2 regions of the Bacillus sp. Medicinal_06 genome follow, and region 1 is predicted to be linked to the other one. Evidence: a T-box and tRNA genes for the amino acid it is inferred to sense, from the RefSeq annotation. Region 1 holds a T-box; the other holds one or more tRNA genes.
What was found. The T-box of region 1 lies ahead of AC1M36_RS05850 (valine--tRNA ligase). A T-box ahead of a tRNA ligase gene usually reads a tRNA of that ligase, here a tRNA-Val.

Region 1 (3,423 bases):
CTGTTGAATAGTAACGTTTGAAGTCTTCTGCATCTTCATTTGGCCAACCAAGTGTTGAGAATGGCCATAACGCTGAGCTAAACCATGTATCAAGCACATCGTTATCTTGATTCCAGTTTTCGATATCTGCTGGTGCTTCTGTACCTACGTATACTTCACCAGTTTCTTTATGATACCAAGCTGGAATTCGGTGTCCCCACCATAATTGACGAGAAATACACCAGTCATGAATGTTTTCCATCCAGCGTAAGTATGTGTTCTCGAAACGATCTGGTACGAACGTTACTTTTTCTTCTTCTTTTTGTTGCAGAGCAACAGCCTTTTCTGCAAGTGGTGCCATTTTTACGAACCATTGTGTTGATAAGTAAGGCTCAACAACTGCTCCGCTACGCTCACTATGACCTACCGCATGCATATGAGGCTCGATTTCTACTAATACGCCAGCTTCTTGCAAGTCTTTTACTAACTCTTTACGGCATTCGAAACGATCCATACCGTTATACTTACCAGCTTTTTCGTTCATTGTTCCATCTTCGTTCATTACTAAAATGCGTGGTAAGTCGTGACGGTTACCTACTTCAAAGTCATTCGGATCATGAGCTGGTGTGATTTTTACAACACCCGTTCCGAAATCTTTCTCTACATACTCATCGGCAATAATCGGAATTTCACGCTCTACGATTGGAAGTGTAACTGTTTTTCCGATTAAATGCTTGTAACGATCATCTTCTGGATGAACTGCTACTGCTGTATCACCAAGCATTGTTTCTGGACGAGTTGTCGCAAGACGAATGTGACCAGAACCGTCTGTTAATGGGTAATTCATATGGTAGAATGCACCTTGAACATCTTTATGAATGACTTCAATATCAGAAAGGGCAGTACGTGTTGCTGGATCCCAGTTAATGATATATTCACCGCGGTAAATTAAACCTTTTTCGTACAATTGAACGAATACTTTGTTAACCGCATCAGATAAGCCTTCGTCTAATGTGAAGCGCTCACGAGTATAATCTAATCCTAGACCAACTTTCCCCCATTGCTCGCGAATGTGAGAAGCATATTCTTCTTTCCATTCCCATGCTTTTTCAAGGAATTTCTCACGACCAAGATCGTAACGTGAAATACCTTCTTCACGAAGTTTCCCTTCTACTTTCGCTTGCGTTGCGATACCCGCATGGTCCATACCAGGAAGCCATAATACATCGTATCCTTGCATACGCTTTGTACGTGTTAAAATATCTTGAAGTGTTGTATCCCAAGCATGACCTAAATGCAATTTACCTGTTACGTTTGGAGGCGGGATTACAATTGTATACGGCTGTTTTTCCGCATCTCCTTTTGCTTCGAAATATTTGCCTTCAAGCCACCATTTATAACGACCTTCTTCAACGGACATATGATCATATTTAGTTGGTAAATTCTTTTCCGTGTTTGACATTATTTTCCCTCCTTCAAAATAAAAAATGTCCCTCATCCAAAAAAGGACGAGGGACATCGCGGTACCACCTTTATTTACAAACAAATTCAAAATTTGCTTATACTCTTAATTTGATAACGGACAAATCCGTCTTTTCCTAATGAGAATGACTCTGTTCAGAAAAGATGCTCCAGGGCTACCTTCTAACATGACTATCTAGAGAATCTCACAGCCAATGATTCTCCTCTCTGCAGACGTTTAATGTTATACTCTTCCCCTTCAATGCATTTATATAATTGTTATTTATTATATACAATAGTGTAAAAAACGAAACCATATTCGTCAAGATAAAAATATTTTTCAGCAATTTTCTACAATTGATAGATTCCATATTTTCTCACCATCTAAAAATCAGTGTGCAATCATCAATTAGCGTAAGCATTTTTTATAACCTATGTACGAAAAATGAAAAAAGCAGCACAAGCACCCTAGGTACTTATCCTGCATACTGTAATATTGCATCTTCATTTTTCAAGATTCATGTTTATTAAATGCTTTCTATACGGAGGAATGATTGATTATGCGACGCTACCGACGCACCTACAATTTTTCAGCCCCTTCATGGGTTAGAAATTTACAAACGATATTTTCTGATTTTGCCATTCCACTTACTATTTTCCAAGGAATTCGCACATTACTACTTCCAACCTTCTTAGATTTCATTATTCTTATTATCTTCGTTGTAGCAACAATCCGTTTACATTTTCAGCCGTAGCCTCACGGCGACTTGAGACTACGGCTATTATTCATTTCCTTGCTGCGCAGCTTGTAATTGTGAAATGAAATATTCTATATTACTTACAAGCCAATGCGCTTGTTGTAACATTTTCACACCTTGAAGTTCTTTCTTTTCACCACGGCTCTGCTGTTTACTTGTATAAGATTGAATTTGCCTAATAAATGGGGACGGATATGTTAGATAAGCAAACATAAGAAGTTGTTCTTCTTTTGTAAACGGAAAATTCTTTTGATACACCTGATACCATTCAAAGCGATCGCTTCTCGCAATTGGATACGTGTTCAATGAGCGGGAATAAAAACGGACAAGTTCTTGAACTGGTGTTGCAAATCCCGACCTTTCTAAGCTAATAAAATAACCGTTTCGTTCATAATCAAATAAAAAATGATTCATCGAAACATTACCATGAATAAAAGAAACGCGTGTTTTTTCTTTCTCTTTCATCGCTTCATGCCACTCGGAAAGCTGTTTCGTTGCAAATTCGCGCGCCCTCATCACATGATGAAAATACGTACAGTACTGTAGTTCAAACGGAGACATATACCATTTTGCCTCAGACTCTACAAGGAATCCCTCTAAGAGTTCCCCATCTTTCTCCCAACGATCAGATATATTTGTATAATGCTCCTCTAATGCCTCTTCCGTATACTTCTCTTCTTTTACCGTCCTTTGATGAAGTAGCGCTAGCGTCTGAAACATTTTATGATATTGATCATTGTCCTCTCCGCTTCCTTCTACTCGCTCTAGCCAAGGCATTAAATAATAACTATATGTTTCGTCGCTCAAAATATGATTTCCATCTGTCGCATGGTAAATCGGGACATAATGCGTAAATCCCTTCTCACGTAAAAATTGAACATGATACATTAAATTATTTCTTTTCAATCGATGAGATGGCAATTTCTTCAATGCATATGGACCTTGATTCGTATAAATTTTTATGACACTCCCATGCTCTTCCATATGATGGACGTCCAATTGATACCGCTGTACTATCGGTGCATAACGATCTCTCAATTCTATATCCATACGAATGATCCTTTCTCATTCAAAACGTAAGATAAAGTGAAACTTTAATCAGTATGCATCTCTTCATCCTCACTGATTATAAGCCTGCACCAACCGGGCTTTTACGGGCGGTTTATCTCCTACCTAACTTCCTCGCCCCTCTCTAAATCCTGAGGTTGTGGTCTTACTGCCCACG
Region 2 (3,423 bases), on a different contig from region 1:
AAATCTATTAAATTATTTCCAGCTTCCTCTTCTGTAACCTCATCAGTCATTCCCATAAAGGACCAGCCCTTTGAATCCACCCATTCAATAAACTCATCTAAAAATTCATCATGAGAAACATCCACATCAAGAATCGCACCATTTATTGAAATTGTTCTATTTCTAGGTACACGCATCTTGAAAGTTTTTCTTACCATTCGTATGTGCTCCTTTAATCTATGAATATTTATAAATCTATTCTCTATTTCTGTTATATACTATTTCCATGACGTTGTAAAAAGAATATCCTACCAAAACAACTAGAAATGAAAGATTTATTTGCTATGTCTCTTCATATAATCATCATAAGTAGGTATTTCACTAGCATTACCAGCCCCTGCTTTTGCACTATTAAATACATCTTTCTCTTTCAATCTGTTTTGTCCGATATCAAGATCATGTAAAATACGATGAACATATATTAACGCTGTTGTATCATGATTTTGAACTGAAATAGCAAGCAATTTTTTAGCTCGCTCCAAATCTTCTTTCAAATCCCCTTTACATAAAGAAACCGCTTCTTTTAACGTTGTATCAATTAATTTGAATCCCGATTCATTTTTTTCCCAAGCTGGAGCATCCGTTTTCTCAAAACCCTCATACTTTTCCCAACCAGTAATATGATTTAAATCACTATGCATTTCTCTAATCTTCATGCCAATATCTTTTGATTTATCTACCTCTTTCATTGTCTCAGTTTTTTCAACATTCGTTTCTTGTTTATCTGTTTTATGAAACCACATAACGCTGCCGAGTATAACTCCAAATAAAACAAGGCCTCCCATAACAAAACCAATCACTTTTTTAACCATTGTGATACTCTCCTTTCATTTATAGATCATAGGCTTATATCGAAGTTTCAAATTAAATGAATATATATTATTTACAATGATACTGTATTACCGATTCACACGTAATACATATAAACTTCTACCCGATTTCATTTACTCTAGTATGTATTCTGTATATAATTAAATGGGATATTTAGGCAAATATAATAAACCAAAGGAAAAGGAGGCGTTTTATGACTCGTTGTACGAATTGTAAAGCGAAATGGAAAGCAAAAGATACCTGGTCACTTCTCATGCAAAATGATGGTAAGGACTGTCCTTATTGTTTTGAAAGACAATATCTTTCAGATGATACGTTTGAATTTGGTGCTCATGCTTTACCTTTCTTATTTCTTTTTCCCTTCTTTGTTGAATTAAGTGATACAAGTCCTTTATTAAAGTTTAGGAAGAAATAATACAAGCTGACATTCTTTTCTTTCATTTAAATACTTGCAATGATCACTTCTAAAAAAACATACTCTATAAACCTTTCTTTCTTCTAACACGTAAAACCTTTCCATACACTTCTCATTTCCAACTAGTATATAACAGTTTACATATTGTAATTAAAAACTATTGTAATGTGACAATTAGTTATGTATAATCAACTTAACAGAATTATCAGACATAAAACAACATCAATATTTATTACGATCCCGTAGCTCAGCAGGGAGAGCGCCACCTTGACAGGGTGGAGGTCGTGAGTTCGAGCCTCTCCGGGGTCATACTAAAAACCCTGTTAAAATGCGATTCCTTAAAAATATGGAATCGCATTTTTCTATTCCTAATCTTAATTGATCACATTTTGACCACATTCACTCCAACATAAAACACCAATTAATAATTGATGTTTTATGTTTCTTCTATATTATATTTCATTTCTTGTTATGGCATAGGTTATTCAATGTGTACATGATAGAGAACTAAACTGGTTTAACTCTCCACCATGTATACATTTTTTGTTGTCTATAACTAGAACGTATGTTTGATTTCATTCTATTTATTTAGTATTATATTTCCTATACAAAGAGAGGGTACTACAAAATGAAAACATTAACTCCTAGACAAGCTCAAATTCTAACTTTCATCCAAGAAAAAGTTATAGAAAACGGATATCCTCCAACTGTCAGAGAAATTTGCAAAGCAACTGGCCTTGCTTCTAGTTCCACAGTACATGGACATTTACTGCATCTAGAAGAGAAAGGGTATATTCACCGTGATCCATCTAAATCACGAACAATTAAAATTTTAATTGGAGGAAGCGCATATGATAATCAATCCGATAGCATTTGAAAAAGACAAACTAATTAGAGAAATGTTTATGGCTCAAAAACAAAGTGGATATCTATTAAATCAACAAAGTAATCAAATAGAGATTGCACACCTTATATATGAACATCAATCATATAAACAATTTTTACTAGACAATCCTAGTGCATTAAAAATCTCTTTAGAAGAATTAAAAGAGAAACATACACAAGTAATTGATTTACTTGAACGAGTTAAAAACCTCTAAAATGATACTATGAGAATGTGATATTTACAGTTATTACGTAAAATTGGTATGATTTAGGTATTACTTCAAGGAGGTTTTTTGATGAGTTATGATACAGTAGCATCGCTACAACGTATGGAACAATTAGCGCAAGCAGAAGCCGCAGCAGGAAAGAGATTAGTATTAAATCCAATATATTCCACTTTAGATACATGGCTAATTGTTATTGCATTTATTCTATTCATTCCAACTCTTACTTTTTCTTTAGTAGCATTTTTGGTTTACTATTATACAAAGGCAATTTTCACTAAAACACAATTAGTAAAGAATGTAGCTACGGGTGAAAAGTTTTACGTTGATAAACAAGAATTTAAACAATACAAGGAGGCTTTTAAATCGAAGGAAAAACAGGTTAGAAAGATATCTGATTTAAAGTAAAAAAAGAAGAAGAACATCTTTTAGTGAGGGTAAATGTTCTTCTTTTACTGTAAATTCACTTAAATTTCTTTTGCTACAATGCCTCCACCGTTTCCATGCGCATTAGAAGGCGAACCACCACCGTCACCAATATTAACATAGTCAGGTCTTGCAGGAGCTCCGCCACCATCCCCCTTATTATCAGATATCGTATCAACTTTATTTAACGCTAAATCTGGCCTTACAGGTGCTCCTCCATCTCCTTTGTTTAATGTCGAAAATCCAGTTGTTATAGATACCGCAAATGCACAACCTATTGTTGTTAAGAGGATTTTTTTTATCATCTTAATGCTCCTTTTTCCATTTGTTTTTTTCGGGCTTCTTTACCCATGCGATAATACTCGACTGCTTTTTCATAGTTGTTGTCATTATAAAATTTATCAGCTAAACGATCTGCATATTCTTCAATGCAATCAAATAATTCTTCTTTTTCGAAATACGAAATTCCTGCCAAAACAGCCGTTTCCAATGCAGCTGTATTTGTATTCATTGCTTTTAAAATCATGAAACGATGTTGATACTCCTGATTTTCCAGTTGATCACAGATGTACAATCCTTTTTCTATTAATCCTTCAGCTTTTT

Region 2: it has a tRNA-Val gene. The T-box ahead of AC1M36_RS05850 (valine--tRNA ligase) is inferred to sense a tRNA for this amino acid. The anticodon was not compared.

What each region holds. Positions count from the first base shown of each region.
Region 1 covers NZ_JBWYHD010000002.1:434,337-437,759, reverse strand. The annotation lists gene AC1M36_RS05850 (valine--tRNA ligase) at 1-1,441, opposite strand, end outside; T-box leader at 1,481-1,712, opposite strand; gene AC1M36_RS05845 (hypothetical protein) at 2,001-2,195, shown strand; gene ysxE (spore coat protein YsxE) at 2,223-3,248, opposite strand.
Region 2 covers NZ_JBWYHD010000005.1:483,938-487,360, forward strand. The annotation lists gene AC1M36_RS15435 (hypothetical protein) at 1-197, opposite strand, end outside; gene AC1M36_RS15440 (hypothetical protein) at 315-851, opposite strand; gene AC1M36_RS15445 (hypothetical protein) at 1,064-1,285, shown strand; tRNA gene AC1M36_RS15450 (tRNA-Val) at 1,522-1,594, shown strand; partial or broken gene AC1M36_RS15455 (LexA family protein) at 1,914-2,159, shown strand; gene AC1M36_RS15460 (hypothetical protein) at 2,137-2,385, shown strand; gene AC1M36_RS15465 (hypothetical protein) at 2,467-2,802, shown strand; gene AC1M36_RS15470 (hypothetical protein) at 2,862-3,122, opposite strand; gene AC1M36_RS15475 (response regulator aspartate phosphatase) at 3,122-3,423, opposite strand, start outside.